Regions from separate parts of the Candidatus Symbiopectobacterium sp. NZEC135 genome, predicted to be linked through region 1. Evidence: predicted binding sites of a transcription regulator. Region 1 holds the regulator's gene; the other holds the start of a gene.
What was found. Region 1 encodes LexA, which represses DNA repair genes until DNA is damaged. Its sites were predicted from a motif close to TNCTGTATGTACATACAGNA; they were not measured.
Positions count from the first base shown of each region.

Region 1 (6,450 bases):
TCGCGGAAAATGGTGGAGTAGAGCTTGTTGCCTTTGAAGGTCCGGCGAATAAAGAACGCACCCAGACGGCGGAAAATCGGGCCTGCTGGCCAGAAATTCAGGTTGATACCGGCTGCGATATGGGGAGGAACCAGACCTTGATGATACAGGACATAGGAGAGCAGCAGGTAGTCCATGTGACTACGGTGGCAAGGCACGTAAACCAGTTCATGGCCGTCCTGTGCCAACTGACGCACGCGCTCGGCATTATGTACGTTAATGCCTTGATACAGACGGTTCCAAGTCCAGCTCAGAATGCGATCGGAAAGCCGCACGGCTTCATAAGAGAAGTCCGCTGCGATCTCTTCCATCAGGGCGATGGCATTCTGTTGCGCTTTCTCATGGGAAATTTTCTTGCTGCGCGCCTCATCTTCAACCGCTTTCTTGATGGCCTTGGAGTCCAGCAGCTTATGAAATAATTCCTGACGTACCGGCAAACGCGGACCAACGGCGGCCAGACGCTGACGAGCAAAGTGCATACGGGCGACACGCGCCAGTTTGTGCGCTATGGTTTTGTCAGTGCCGTGTTCGGTTGCCATGTGGCGCAGCGACACGATGCTGGAGAAGCGCACGAAGCTGTCGCGACCCAGCCAGATCACCGCAAAGAACTTCTCAATGCCGTTCAACAGACGCAGATGTGGTGTCGCGCCGTGTTGTCCTTCACGGCCTGGGGAGCGGCCAAACATGACAGAAACCGGCACCATCTGTACATCGAGATAGGGATTGTTGCGGTGCAGATCCAGATAATCGTGGAACAGTTTGACGGATTCCTGCTTGGGCGTGTAATAGCGGAATACGCGCGGACCATCGTTAATAAACACGTGGCTGGGCAGTGAGATACCGTCAATTTCAGTGGGTTCCAGCGGATCGGGCAGTTCTAACGCTTGGCATTTTGCGCGCAGCGTCAGTAAATCCGCCTGTGAGTTATAGGGCAGCACATAAAGAATGGGGCGAGAAGGATCTAGCCCTAACTCCGCCACGGGATCGTTAGGAATTATCTTGCTTTTCACTAACAATTTAAGTGGGAAATTCAGTAATTTATAGTAAATTTTACGCCAGCCGGACATAACAACCAGAAGCCTCTTGAGTAGCAATGCGCCGCAAGGATACCAGAAAGTACACGGGAGATCTGTGGTGTGAGACAACGGTGTTACGGGAAAATTGCAAAAAATCTCTGATAAACGGATGAAAAAACATGAATAAGGCTACCGGGATAACGCGGATTATCAAGGCAACGGGATACTCTCTCAAAGGGCTGAAACAGGCATGGCAGCACGAAGCCGCATTTCGGCAAGAACTGATGCTGCTGGTCGTGGCAGTGCTGGTTGCGTGTTGGCTCCCCGTGTCACTGTTGGAGCGCCTAGTGCTGATTGGCGTGGTGGTGGTGGTGGTGCTGATGGAGTTAGTCAACAGCGCAATCGAGGCCGTCGTCGATCGCGTGGGGATGGAGCACCATGAACTCTCTGGGCGCGCTAAAGATATCGGTTCGGCGGCGGTGTTTGTGGCCTTGGCCTTTGCCGCCGTTGTCTGGGTGAGCATTCTCTGGCCGCTCGTGCTGGGGTGATTTCAGCGTGATTTTGAGGCAAAGCGCATAAAAACACAGGTATTTGCCTCTCTGTGATTCCCAAGCCGCGATGACCTGTATATACTCACAGATAAACTGTATAAACAACCAGGGGGCGGAATGAAAGCATTAACAACCAGACAGCAGCAGGTCTATGATCTGATTCGCGATCATATTGCGCAGTCCGGCATGCCGCCAACGCGTGCCGAGATCGCCCAGCAACTGGGTTTCCGCTCACCCAACGCGGCGGAAGAGCATTTGAAGGCGCTGGCACGTAAAGGCGTGATTGAAATTGTCTCTGGCGCATCGCGCGGTATCCGTCTGCTGATGGAAGATGAAAATGTTGGCCTGCCGCTGATTGGTCGTGTTGCTGCGGGTGAACCGCTGCTGGCGCAAGAACACATCGAGTGCCACTATCAGGTCGATCCGGCCATGTTCAAACCGCACGCAGACTTTCTGCTGCGCGTCAGCGGTATGTCGATGAAAGATATCGGGATACTGGACGGTGATTTGCTTGCCGTGCATAAAACGCAAGAGGTGCGTAACGGGCAGGTCGTGGTGGCACGTATTGAAGATGAAGTAACGGTTAAGCGCTTAAAGCGTCAGGGTAATACCGTGCAGCTTCTGGCGGAGAATGAAGCTTTTGCTCCCATCGTGGTTGATTTACGCGAGCAGAGTTTCACTATTGAAGGGCTGGCCGTCGGTGTTATCCGCAACGGTGAGTGGAGCTAAACACCGTTAGCCGACAGGGCGTTTCTTTTTGGGAAAGCCTTGTCGATGACGTGATGCGCCCTCAGCTCAGCGGCCGGGTTTCGCATTTTTGATGGGCACCGTATGGTCGTGATGACAGTGTCCATGTTCACGGCAATCAGCCACTTCCTGACAGGCTTCGCACAGGCCGTGTGCCTCGACTACGCTGTGACGCAGCGTGAAATTGGCGCTTTGTGCCAACTGCTGAAGAATGGCTTCAATGCCTTCCGTCTGACGTTCCGTCACTTGCCCGCAGCGATCGCAAATAAACAGCGCTGAAGTATGGCTATGTTCTTCAATGTGGTGACACATGACATAGCTGTTGGTCGATTCCACACGATGGATAAACCCTTGCTCCAGCAGAAAATCCAGAGCGCGGTATACGGTAGGGGGTTTGGCTTGCGGTTCTGAGGCACGCAGCAGATCCAACAGATCGTAAGCACTGATCGCGCCGTGTTGTTGAGCCATCAGCCGAAGCACTTCGAGTCGCTGTGGCGTAAGGCGCACGTTGCGCTGTTGGCAAATACTTTCCGCCTGGGCAAGGAGTTTGTCTTGGTCGCTTGAATCCATTGGCCTGATCCTACCGCATGATGATGAACATGTTGCCCATCTTACCATGTAAGGCGCGGATCGCGCTGTGATAATCCATCAGCAGGTCGAATGTGCCTCAGGCAACCAGATCGATAAGCAGCGCGCGCAGCGGGGCTTTGGCGCGGATAGTCAGCTGTTTTTCCTGCTGAATGAAGGCGCCATCTCCACACTGTAACATCGTTGCGTTCTCTTGCGGCGTCATGGCTTCCATCGCACCGTGAACCACCTGAAAATAAGCGCGGTTGCCGTTGAGTGCAAACGTATGCTGTTCACCTTCGTTCAATTGCAGATGGTGTACCCAGACCTGCTGGCGAAGTTGCAGGCTGCCGTTTTCACCTTCCGGTGAGGCGAGCAGTTTGACCTTGGCATCGCACAGAGCAAGTCGTTGCAGGGCGCTGTTTTCCCGTGAAGGACAGGCATTGAACCACAGTTGCAAACGCGTTAGCGGCGTTGTGTCGCTGATGCTGTGCTCGCTGTAGCTTACCGCAGGCTGTGCGGCCAATAACAGAACGTCGCCTGCTTTTGCCCGGATATGACCCCCGTTGCTGTCGCGATATTCCGCTTCACCTTGCAACAGAATATTTAAAATATCGACTTGCGGGTAGGTGCGCGGCTGAAATGCTGAGCCTGGCTTGAGGACTTCCTGATTCAACACGCGCAGTGACGCAAAGCCTAACAGCTCAGGATCGAAATAATGGCCGAAAGAGAAGGTGTAGCGCGCTTGCAGCCAGCCGTAGTCAGCTTGACCGCACTGTTCCGCTGTTCTGCATATGATCATGGTTCTGTACCTCAAAAATTATACTAAACAGATAGTAATTGTGTGGACGTTGGATTGTTAGCTAGTTAATCTGGTGGGTATATTCAAAATTCCTGAATGAGTGAGTAAATGGCAAAAGAACGGGCATTAACGCTGGAAGCGCTGCGAGTGATGGACGCCATCGATCGCCGTGGCAGCTTTGCGGCGGCGGCTGATGAGCTGGGGCGCGTGCCGTCGGCGCTGAGCTATACCATGCAGAAGCTGGAAGAAGAGCTCGACGTCGTGCTTTTTGATCGCTCAGGTCACCGCACTAAATTTACTAACGTGGGGCGTATGTTGCTTGAGCGGGGGCGAATCCTGCTCGAAGCCGCCGATAAACTGACCACCGATGCGGAAGCGCTGGCGCGCGGCTGGGAAACCCATATCACTATCGTCGTTGAAGCGCTGATCCCGACCGAGAAACTGTTTCCTCTGCTGGATAAGCTGGCGCAGAAAGCCAATACCCAGGTGTCATTGCTGACTGAAGTGCTGGCTGGTGCCTGGGAGCGTTTGGAACAGGGGCGGGCCGATATCGTGATTGCGCCTGATATGCACTTTCGCGCCTCTTCCGAAGTGAACACGCGCAAGCTGTACACCATGAACAACGTTTACGTCGCCAGCCCGGATCACCCTATTCACCAAGAGCCTGAACCGCTGTCGGATGTAACGCGCATAAAATATCGCGGGATTGCCGTGGCGGATACCGCGCGTGAACGCCCGGTATTGACCGTGCAACTGTTGGATAAGCAGCAGCGTTTAACGGTGAGTTCTATTGATGATAAACGCCGCGCGCTGCTGGCGGGATTGGGCGTGGCGACCATGCCTTACCCCATGGTCGCCAGAGATATTGCCGAGGGGCGCTTGCGGGTCGTCAGCCCGGAATATTCCATGGAGAGCCAGATTATCATGGCGTGGCGTCGTGACAGCATGGGCGAGGCAAAATCCTGGTTCTTGCGCGAATTGCCCAAAGTGCTGAACCAGGCGTGATGTGATGCTCAGGCCTATCGTTTGTTGATTACACCGTCTGTCCATTAAATCTGTCGCGCCCGTGCGGTGCGCTCAGATCGTTTTCTGGCCCGATGGAAATAATGCCATGCGGATTGATCGTACCGTGGCTGCGGTAGTAGTGATGGCGGATATGCGGGATGTTGACGGTATCTGCAATGCCGGGAATTTGGTAAATATCCCGCAGGAAACCGAACAGATTCGGGTAGTCTGCCAGCCGACGCTTGTCACACTTGAAATGGGTATGATAAACCGGATCGAAACGCAGTAACGTGGTCCACAAACGAATATCCGCTTCAGTCAATGCGTTGCCTGTCAGGTAACGCTGCTGTCCCAGACGGACTTCCAGCGAATCCAATGCCTCGAATACGCCATTGACCGCTTCATCATAGGCGTCTTGCGAGGTCGCAAATCCCGCCTTATACACGCCGTTATTGATGGTGGGGTAAATCCACGCATTTAACGTATCAATCTGCGTGCGCAGCGCCTCCGGGTAGTAATCGCCGGGCGTTGCGCCAATGCCATCAAACGCCGCATTGAACATGCGGATAATATCGGCGGATTCATTGCTGACGATGGTGTGGCGCGTTTTATCCCACAGTACCGGAACGGTAACGCGCCCGCTGTAATCGGCGTTGGCATGCAGGTAAAGTTGGTAGAGAAATTCGTGCTGGTAGAGTGAGTCACCAGTGGTGTAAGGAAAATCGATGCCGAAAGTCCAGCCCTGATCCAACATCAACGGATGCACCACGGACACACCGATGTACTCCTGTAACCCTTTAAGCTGACGCATGATCAAGGTGCGGTGCGCCCAGGGGCAGGCGAGCGAAACATAGAGGTGGTAGCGATGGGGTTGGGCCTCGAAGCCTCCTTCGCCCGTGACGCCCGGCGCGCCATCCGGGGTTATCCAGTGGCGAAACTGTGCAGTGGTACGCTTGAAGTGCCCACCTGTCTTGCTGGTGTCATACCAGGTATCGTGCCATACGCCATCGATTAGTTGTCCCATGGGTCCTCCATCATCAATGTAAAAACCAGGGCGCAGAGTACTGCGCCGCTGGTGCGAGGGTTATGCCTGGTGTTGGCATCAAACTACGTTGGTATAAAACTACGTTGGTATAAAACTACGTTGGTATAAAACTACGTTGGTATAAAACTACGTTGGTATAAAACTACTTTGGTATAAAACTACGGTGTTACCACTTTTTATTCAAAAGACGGTCGATGCTGAAAGCGCCAGGGCCCGTTACAGCCAGCAGCAGATAGCCGCCTGCGATGGTCAGGTTTTTCAGGAACATCAACTGGTTTACACCTTCGGCAAAGTTGGTGTGAAACAGCAGGGCGGTCAGCAGTGTGAATCCCGCCGTGAAAAGGGCGACAGTGCGAGTCAGAAGACCGAACAGCACCGCCAAGCCACCGCCCAGCTCCAGCAGAATGGTCAGCGGCAGCAGAAACGTCGGAACGCCCATGGCCTGCATGTATTGCGCGGTGCCCGCATAGGCATCACCCAGTTTGCCGTAACCTGCCACGATGAACAGGATTGGCATAAAGATGCGAGCGATAAGCAGCGCAGTATTTTCTAAATTTTTCATCATTTGTCTCCAAGGAAAAGGGGGGCTGGCAACAAGTCTGTATGCCGCGCTACAGCAGGATATCTCTGGGGATATCATCTGCACATCCGGTATGGAGCAAATACTATGGGGGAAAC
Region 1 is NZ_JAGFPF010000047.1:337-6,786, forward strand. Features, by position in the region: partial or broken gene plsB (glycerol-3-phosphate 1-O-acyltransferase PlsB) at 1-1,106, opposite strand, end outside; gene J5224_RS18280 (diacylglycerol kinase) at 1,235-1,603, shown strand; gene lexA (transcriptional repressor LexA) at 1,724-2,335, shown strand; gene zur (zinc uptake transcriptional repressor Zur) at 2,402-2,923, opposite strand; gene J5224_RS18295 (pirin family protein) at 3,021-3,722, opposite strand; gene J5224_RS18300 (LysR family transcriptional regulator) at 3,831-4,727, shown strand; gene J5224_RS18305 (glutathione S-transferase family protein) at 4,756-5,751, opposite strand; gene J5224_RS18310 (DoxX family protein) at 5,939-6,334, opposite strand.

Region 2 (9,927 bases), on a different contig from region 1:
AACAGCTCAGCGACGCCCCCGTTCCTTCACGTAAACACCACACCTCACCGGTTTGTATTACACTCACGGTGCGCGTGTCGTTATACCAATAGGCATTGGCCTGCACGCGTTGCAGAAACAACATCACCAACTGTGTTTGATGCTCGAGGCGCACAGCCTGCTGATAGGCGGTCCAGCCCTGAATACCGCCTGCGGATAACAGAGCGATAAGCGTCAGTGCAACCAGCAATTCCGGCAGGCTAAAACCCGCATCAACAAAAGTGCTTTTATCCATGACGGCAGTGTAGCCAGAATCGGGCAGTCGCCTTGCAAAAAAAAAGTGGGAATGCCTGCCCGCTCGCAGCAAAACGGGCCTTGCAGCAAGGCGTTACAACGTCGATACAATGCGGGTTGAAGAAATGCGGGTTGAAGAAATGCGAGTTGAAGAAATGCGGGTTGAGGAAATGCAGGTTGAAGAAAGAGAGGCGAAAACAATCGGTAAAAAAGGCTGCCGAAGCAGCCTTGATAGCAGAAGTGCAGAATCGACGATTAAATCGCCACTGGCGCCTTAATGGCGGGATGCGGGTCGTAACCTTCTATTTCGAAATCGTCGAACTGATAGTCAAACAGTGAGGCAGGACGACGTTTAATGATCAATTTCGGCAGCGCTTTTGGCTCACGGCTCAGTTGCAAATGCGTTTGCTCCATATGGTTGTTGTACAGATGGGTATCACCACCGGTCCAGACAAAATCGCCGACTTCAAGATCGCACTGCTGCGCCATCATATGCACCAGCAGTGCATAGCTGGCAATGTTGAACGGCAGGCCGAGGAACACATCGCACGAGCGCTGGTAAAGCTGGCAGGAAAGTTTGCCATCCGCCACGTAGAACTGGAAGAACGCGTGGCACGGCGCCAACGCCATTTGATCTAACTCACCCACGTTCCACGCAGAAACAATGATACGGCGTGAATTCGGGTCCTGCTTTAACTGTTGCAGCACGGTTTGCAGTTGGTCAATCTGGCGACCATCCGCCGCGCCCCAGGCGCGCCACTGCTTACCGTATACCGGACCAAGATCGCCATTTTCATCGGCCCATTCATCCCAAATGCTGACTTTATTGTCGTGCAGATAGCCAACGTTGGTATCACCGTTGAGGAACCACAGCAACTCGTGAATGATTGAGCGCAGATGGCAGCGCTTGGTGGTCACCAGCGGAAAACCGTCTTGCAGATTGAAACGCATCTGATGGCCGAAAATCGATAAGGTTCCGGTGCCGGTTCTGTCTCCCTTCGGCGTTCCCTTATCAAGCACTTTCTGCATCAATTCCAGATACTGTTTCATTTCACCCTCACTACACGATTAAAAAATTCACCGCGCGACTCTCACTAATGTCAGCAAGGACGCCGCTCACGGCAAGCAATTGCTGTTTTTACGCCTTGCGGCGATAGGCCCAGACCATCATCAGGATACCGGCAAATACCATCGGCAGCGACAGAATCTGCCCCATGCTGATGAAATTACCGAACAGGCCAAGCTGTGCGTCCGGCTGACGGAAAAACTCGGTAATAATGCGGAACACACCGTAGCCAATCAAAAACAAGCCAGAAACGCTGCCCATCGGGCGCGGTTTACGAATGAACAGATTTAACAGGATAAACAGCGCGATGCCTTCCAACGCCATCTGATAAAGCTGGGACGGATGGCGCGGCAACATGCCGTACTGATTGAAAATCGCCTGCCATTGCGGGTTGGTTACCGCCAGCATCAAATCTTCGCTTCGTGCACCGGGAAACAGCATCGCCCACGGCGTATCGGTAGTAACGCGGCCCCAGAGTTCCCCGTTGATAAAATTACCCAAGCGCCCAGCACCCAGTCCGAAAGGAATCAACGGTGCAATAAAATCGGCAACCTGAAAGAAGTGGCGCTTGGTACGACGAGCAAACCACAGCATAACGCAAATCACCCCAACCAGACCGCCGTGGAATGACATACCGCCATCCCACACTTTAAACAGGTAAAGCGGGTTACTGATGAACGAAGGGAAAGCATAGAACAGGACATACCCCAGACGGCCGCCCACGAAAACCCCGAGGAACCCCAGGTAGAGCAGGTTTTCCACTTCTTCCTTGGTCCAGCCGCTGCCCGGTTTATTCGCCCGGCGCACAGCCAGCCACATGGCAAACACAAAGCCCACTAGGTACATCAGTCCGTACCAATGGAGCGAAACGGGTCCAAGGGAGAAAATCACCGGATCAAATTGAGGAAACGCCAAGTAACTCGTTGTCATCGATCACCACATGCTTGTTTGTTTATCTCACGACGTTGTTAATCCCACGGTACGGGAAGTCGGAAAAGGGGAAACCTTGTTTGCCAACGCACTCTCGGCATTAACGCCTTACGCACTGGCGGCGGTTGCGCATGATAGCACAGAGCAGCCGCTACGCAGCGTGCAAGCGCAGGAAAAGTTATGTAAACAGGATGTTACCTTTAACACATGTTGTCAGCGCCCACCTCGGGCCAGCGCTCCCAAACCGCGCTCTTCGAGGAAGAGTGCAATCCACTGGCGCACTTCGCTTGCGCTGCGCGCCATCAAAAGGCGCTCAGTCAGCACTTGTACCTCCGTCAATACCAATTGACGCAGCAGGTATTTTACCCGCGCTACGCTACGACCGTTCATGCTGAAAGTACGATAGCCCAGCCCAGTTAATACCAGTGAACCCATGGCCTCGCCGGCCATTTCACCACAGACAGAGACTTCAAGATCAAGACGTTGGCATTCGCGTGCAATACCGGCCAACGCCAGCAACATAGACGGATGCAGGCTGTCATAGAGTGATGCCACATGTGGGTTGTTGCGATCCACGGCTAGCAAATACTGGGTCAGATCGTTAGTGCCTACCGAGACAAAATCAATACGGGAGGCCAGGTGTGGTAGCAAAAACAGCATAGACGGGACTTCGATCATCACGCCGATGCGCGGTTCCGGCAAGGCATGCCCCACCAGTTCTCGTACTTCAGCGGCTGCCTGCGCAATAAGCCGGCACGCTTCGTCCACCTCGTCCAAGCTGCTGATCATCGGCAACAAAATGCGCAGGTTGCCGGTTTCGGCATTGGCGCGCAGCATTGCCCGCACCTGGATCAAGAAGATCTCCGGCTGATCGAGGGTAACGCGAATACCTCGCCACCCCAAGCAGGGGTTCTCTTCACTGATTGGCAAATACGGTAGCTGTTTGTCGGCACCGATATCCAACGTGCGCAACACGACCGGACGTGAGGGATAAAGCTGCAACATGCCCTGGTACTGCGCCATCTGCTCATCTTCAGACGGAAAGCCGCTCTGTAGCATAAAGGGCACTTCGGTGCGGTACAGCCCGACGCCGTCAACCAGGTTGATAAAACGCTGCTCATGTTCAGCGCTGAGCCCGGCATTGAGCATCACCTGCATGTGCTCTCCGCTTTTCAGCACCGCAGGCCGTTGCATATCGTCTTCGGCCAGACGCGTCAGCGCATTATCTTCACTCAACAGGCGCTGATATTCTTGTAACAGCGTCGGTTCAGGATCCACCAACAGTTCGCCCTGATAGCCATCAAGGATCAGCGTGCGCTGGTGCAATAACTCAGGCTGAATATCCGCGCCCATCAGGGTGGGGATCCCCATCGCCCGCACCATGATCGCCGCATGAGAGTTGGCGGCACCGTCGTGCACGACCACGCCGGCCAGTCGGTCCTGTGGCACATCCGCCAGTAGCGTTGCCGTCAGTTCATCGGCCACCAGAATAAAATGCGGCGGCCAGCGATCGCTGCTGGGCACACTATCATCAAGATGGAACAAGAGACGCTGCCCCAACGCGCGAAAATCCCCTGCGCGTTCGCGCAAATAGGCATCCTGAAGCACGGCAAACTGCGCGGCGAAACGCTCGATCACCAGTTTTACCGCCCACTCGGCGACATTCCCGTCATCCACTTCCTGAAACAGCTCGCGCTTTAGGCGTGCATCACTCAGCAAATGGGAATAAAGATCGAAAATGGCCGCACTCTCTTTTTGCGCACTGGCGCTAAAACGTTTACTAAAACGTCGGAATTCGGCATTGGCCTCTTCCAATGCCTGTGTCAGACGCGAACGCTCGCGCTCACTATCCAGACTTGACGCCGGAAAAACCAGTTCAAGTGAGGGCTGGCTACTGTCCATCCAGCCTGGCGCAATCGCCACGCCACTCGATGCCACCAGCGCTTTGAGTCGTGTTTGTCGATACTGACCAAACAGCGCTTTGATTTGCGTCAGAGAGAGAATAGCGGCCATTTGCGCCGCCAGCGTGACCATGAAAGACTCTTCATTTTTATCAAACTGGCGATGTTCGCGCTGTTGCACCACCAGCACCCCGAGCAGTTGTCGACGATGAATGATGGGCACACCAAGGAAAGAACGAAAGTGCTGCTCTTTGACGGAAGGAATAAATTTAAAACTGGGGTGGGCTTGTGCATCGGCCAGGTTGATAGGTTCAGCACGCTGCCCCACCAATCCAACAATCCCTTGACCAAAAGCCAGCGTGATAAGACGACCACGCGGCTTTTTCAAACCGCGTGTCGCCATCAGGTAGTAACATTGGCGATCGTGGTCGGCCAGATAGACAGAACACACTTCCGTATCCATCGCCTGGCAGGTCTCATTGACCAACAGATCCAGCGCATCATTCAAGCGCGATGCCGCCGCCACTTTCTCAACGATTTCTCGCAAACGCGTGAGCATGATGAGCGCGACTTATCCTCTTTTGCGCCGAGGCACCGAAGGCGCCCTCGCCGCGGCGTTCTCTTGCAGTTGTATAACCGGGCTGATAAATTCCTTCATCACCCGACGGTAAACGTCGCGTTTAAACGACACCACCTGACGCACAGGATACCAGTAACTCACCCAGCGCCAGCCGTCGAACTCCGGCGTACCGCTGCTTTGCATATTGATATCAGATTCATTGCACATTAACTGTAGCAGAAACCATTTCTGCTTTTGACCGATACAAACCGGTTTTGTATCCCAACGCACCAAACGTTTTGGTAATTTGTAACGTAACCAGCTACGGGTTGAAGCTAGAATACGGACATCCTTTTTCCTGAGTCCCACTTCTTCAAACAGTTCGCGATACATGGCTTGTTCAGGGCTTTCCCCCGGATTGATGCCCCCTTGCGGGAACTGCCAGGAATGCTGACCATAACGGCGCGCCCAGAGCACTTCACCAAGCCGATTGCAGATTACAATACCAACGTTAGGGCGGTAGCCATCATCATCGATCACCGGACTACCTCGAAAACTTTCAATGCAAAGATGGCCTGATTGTTTCACACTCCCGCCACCCGGTAAACTCCTGCTTAACAGCATTGACTCTACGAATAACCTGCCGCTAACCCACAGAAAGATGAATAGTTATAAACAGCAAGCCGCAGCCATAGCGCTTTTATTCACTATTTTTGTGGATATCACTGTGCAGAACCAAATGAAAGCATGCGGAAAACATTTTCTCTGTCGTTAAAACCACAGCGCGAAACCTAAAAATTCTTCCTTTATTTTCAAAAAAATACCGATTTAACCCACGACATATTCACTGCAAATAAACCGCACAGAAAACCGGTGTCCGGCAGAGTGGTGAAAGATTGCTCCACAACTGTTTTATCCACAGACGCAGCGCAAGAATCGCATAATAAAATAACAAAAATCGCAAAAATTCGTGACGTCAAGGCTGTAAATCAAACCAGTAGTGATGACTTATCCCGGTTATCCCAAAAATCTGTGGATAACCTGGTGTAAGATCCTGTTTATTGTCGGTGTCTATCCCTGAACAACGATAAAACCGATGCGATGCATTGGCGGGATAAACAAAAAAACACGCTATGAATCATGCTATTATTGTTTTTCTTTCGGCAGGGCAATGCCCTGTTGAAAAACCTGATGAATGCTGTATTTTTTTTAGTCAATCTGACAACCGGTTTCATAGGTGAATATGCCCAACCCGATTTCGACACCACCCGCCGATGAGCATACGCTGCTCGAGCATGCACGGGCGCTTGCCGGTTATACGCTGGCGGAACTTGCTGCACAGGCAAATCTGCCACTGCCCGCCAACCTCAAGCGCGACAAGGGGTGGATCGGCGTTCTTCTCGAGCGCTTTCTCGGTGCCAGCGCGGGCAGCAAGCCGGAACAGGATTTTCCCGATATTGGCGTGGAGCTAAAAACCATACCGATCGATGACCAGGGCAGACCGCTCGAAACCACCTTTGTGTCGGTGGCTCCGCTGACCGGCAACAGCGGTGTGACATGGGAAAGCAGCCATGTGCGGCATAAGTTGGCACGGGTGCTATGGATCCCAGTGGAAGGGTCGCGTGAAATTCCACTTGGCGAACGGCATATCGGCACACCGCTTATCTGGAGCCCCTCTCCCGAGGAGGAGGAATTGCTGCGCCGGGATTGGGAAGAACTGATGGATCTGATCGTGCTTGGCAAAGTGGAAAGCATCACCGCACGTCACGGCGAGGTACTACAATTACGCCCTAAAGGCGCCAACAGCAAGGCGCTAACACAAGCAATCGGCGAGTTTGGTCAGCACATCATGACCTTGCCGCGCGGTTTCTATTTAAAGAAGACCTTTACCGGTCCGCTGTTAGCGCGCCATTTTCACCTTTAAGTGCCTGAGATAGAGATAATGCGTATCGTTTTTTCTTGCCAGAAAGCAGAAAGCGAAGCGTATAATCTACGTTTACATTTCGTTTAGGTGTGATTGATATAATGTTTGATTGGATTGTTGATCCGAATGCATGGATGGCGCTCGGCACGCTGACCATTTTGGAGATAGTACTAGGTATCGACAACATCATCTTCCTTTCTCTGGTTGTCGCCAAGTTACCCAAAGCCCAGCAAAATAAAGCGCGCCGTATCGGCCTTCTGGGTGCCATGCTGATGCGCCTTGGCTTGCTCGCCTCTATCGCCTGGGTGATCCGCCTGACCAACCCGCTGTTTACGCTGATGGATAATGAAATATCCGTGCGCGATCTGATCCTGTTTTTCGGTGGCTTGTTCCTGATCTGGAAATCCAGTCGCGAAGTTCATGAGACTATCGAAGGCGGTTCAGAGGCACATGCCAGTCAGGTACATTCCTTTTTCGGGGCGATTGTGCAGATCATGTTGTTGGACATCATCTTCAGCCTCGACTCCGTCATTACCGCCGTCGGCCTTTCCGACCATCTGTTTATTATGATGGCCGCCGTGGTGATTGCCGTGGGTGTGATGATGTTTTCAGCCCGCGCCATCGGTGAGTTTGTCGATCGCCACCCATCGGTGAAAATGCTGGCGCTCTCTTTCCTGATTCTGGTGGGTTTTACGCTGATTCTGGAAAGCGTCGATGTCCACGTTCCCAAAGGCTATATCTATTTCGCCATGTTCTTCTCAATGTCGGTTGAAGCGCTGAATCTGATGCGCAGTAAAAAAGCGACAAACGCAGAATAACGCCCCCGGCGGGTAGCCTTGGCTGCCCGCCCGCTCTCCTACCTCTCCTTTACGGGGAATCACCAATTATTTCCATTATTCCTACATTCTTCTTTTTCACGCTTTGCTAGACTCATCTTGTATATTCATGTTTTTTGATAGAGATTAGGTTCTGAAGAGAACCATCGCCCGTTGTTTTACTATTCGAGTGGATTACCTGATGACGATTCGACACAAAGCCATCGCGTTATGCTTTTTTGCCCTGTTTCTCAGTGGATGTAGCAGCAACTATGTGATTGCCACCAAAGAAGGGCAGATGTTGCTGACAAAAAACAAGCCGGCGTTGGATAAAGACACGGGTCTGCTCAGTTATCTTGATGAAGATGGGCAGTGGCGACAGATCAATAATGAAATTGTCTCCCAGATTGTTCAGCGTTAACGGCAGGCCTTGCCTGACTTTTTTGTTTTTTTTTCACACCGTAAAGCCATTAAAGGTGCTTCCCCCCATAGCATTGCTTGGTTATAGTCAGAAATAGGCGCTGGTTTTTCCCTTTATGTAAGGGATGAGGACGCCGGGATTTTCAGACATTAAGGAAGCTGGCAATGCTCTATCACCGTATTCCCCATAGTGCTTTAGAAGTCAGCGTGCTCAGTCTGGGCACCATGACGTTTGGTGAACAAAACAGTGAAGCGGAGGCGCACGCGCAGCTCGATCGCGCAGTGGCAGCCGGCGTTAACCTGATTGACACCGCAGAAATGTACCCCGTACCACCGCGACCGGAAACACAGGGGCTCACGGAACGCTATATTGGCTCATGGTTAGCCTCGCGTGGCGGCAGAGAAAAACTGATTCTGGCAAGTAAAGTCGCCGGGCCAAGCCGTGGCAGCGACGCCGGTATTCGCCCGCAACAGGTATTGGATCGTAAAAATATCCGTGCCGCGCTGGACGCCACCCTCACTCGCCTGAACACCGACTACCTCGATCTTTATCAAGTGCATTGGCCGCAGAGACAAACCAACTGCTTTGGCAAATTGAACTATCAATACACCGATGACAAAGCAACAGTGACGCTGCTGGAAACGCTGGAAGCCCTTGAAGAACAGGTTCGTGCCGGAAAAATCCGCTATATCGGGGTATCGAATGAAACCCCTTGGGGCGTGATGCGCTACCTGCAACTGGCTGAAAAACATAATCTGCCGCGCATCGTCTCCATCCAGAACCCGTACAGCTTGCTCAACCGCAGCTTCGAAGTGGGTTTGGCTGAAATCAGCCAGCACGAAGGGGTGGAACTGTTGGCGTATTCGCCTCTCGCCTTTGGTACCTTAACCGGGAAATATCTGAATGGCGCGCAGCCTGCTGGTGCGCGTAATACGCTGTTCAGCCGTTTTGTGCGTTACAGCGCGCCGCACACCCAGCAAGCCATTGCTGAGTATGTCGCCCTTGCGCAACGTCACGGGTTGGATCCGGCACAAATGGCGTTGGCGTTTGTTCGTCAGCAACCGTTTGTCGCCAGCACCATCCTGGGAGCAACTACGCTTGAACAGCTCGACACCAATCTTGCCAGCCTGGAGGTGCAATTGGATGCCGATGTGCTGGCTGAGTTGGAAGAGATTCATCGCCGTTTCACCATCCCGGCGCCTTGATATCCACGCTATCTCACTGTTAAGGCCCACTATTGGGCCTTTTTTTAACTAGCAGCTCGAAGCACCGCTAAGCAGAGGAAACAAGCCGCCGTGCTGCGGATCGCTATTCAGCCATTTCGATGCGCTAGCGGTATAGGTTTCCAGCGGCTGGCTAAAGGTTAATTTTTCAGCCAAATCGACATTGATGTCTGAAATGGTCACACTCTTGTTTTTCAAACCGTTCTCATTGAACATCAGATGACTGTTAACCGTGGTAGAAACCGTGCTTGAACCGCTCGATAAAGGCAACATGTCATCCCGCGACGAACCCAGTTGCTCCACCGGCCAGACTATCTGGGTTGCAATATCAACGCCGTTGCTCTTGCTCACGGTAACCGTTGTCTGAGGCGGCCCCAGTTTCATCCATCGATTATCGATAAAAATCACATTGCCAGACTGATGATTGAGCTCATTAAGTACCTTATTACCGACGTTATTCAGAACATTTTTGGGCGCAATATGGTGCGTCAGCGCCAGCAGGCTCATAGGATGGTGGTTAACCATGTCAGAAAGCTGTCCAACTTGACGCTTTTGCCCTTCAGACAGCCCCTCAGGTAACGCAAGCGTGTCTTTGATAATCGAAAACAGATTGCCCCCCATATCAACAGCTCGTTGACCATAGCTTTTATGGCTATTATCGATATGGAGAGCCATTCCCTGCCGTAACGCATTGATAAACGAGCCACCAGCGAAATAACCTCCCGCGTCTTCAGGGTGCTTCACTGGCAAAGAGAAGCCGTTTTTCATAAAAGCCGTTAGCTCGGAGGAAACCGCATAGTTATCATGATGTTCGA
Region 2 is NZ_JAGFPF010000021.1:38,032-47,958, reverse strand. Features, by position in the region: gene J5224_RS12555 (prepilin peptidase-dependent protein) at 1-274, opposite strand, end outside; gene J5224_RS12550 (hypothetical protein) at 384-551, shown strand; gene thyA (thymidylate synthase) at 529-1,323, opposite strand; gene lgt (prolipoprotein diacylglyceryl transferase) at 1,412-2,269, opposite strand; gene ptsP (phosphoenolpyruvate--protein phosphotransferase) at 2,483-4,729, opposite strand; gene rppH (RNA pyrophosphohydrolase) at 4,742-5,269, opposite strand; gene mutH (DNA mismatch repair endonuclease MutH) at 5,973-6,653, shown strand; gene J5224_RS12520 (TerC family protein) at 6,755-7,471, shown strand; gene J5224_RS12515 (YgdI/YgdR family lipoprotein) at 7,671-7,889, shown strand; gene J5224_RS12510 (NADP(H)-dependent aldo-keto reductase) at 8,054-9,094, shown strand; gene J5224_RS12505 (hypothetical protein) at 9,143-9,927, opposite strand, start outside.
Region 2: the regulator LexA is predicted to act here: its motif matches at 5,710-5,729, upstream of mutH (DNA mismatch repair endonuclease MutH).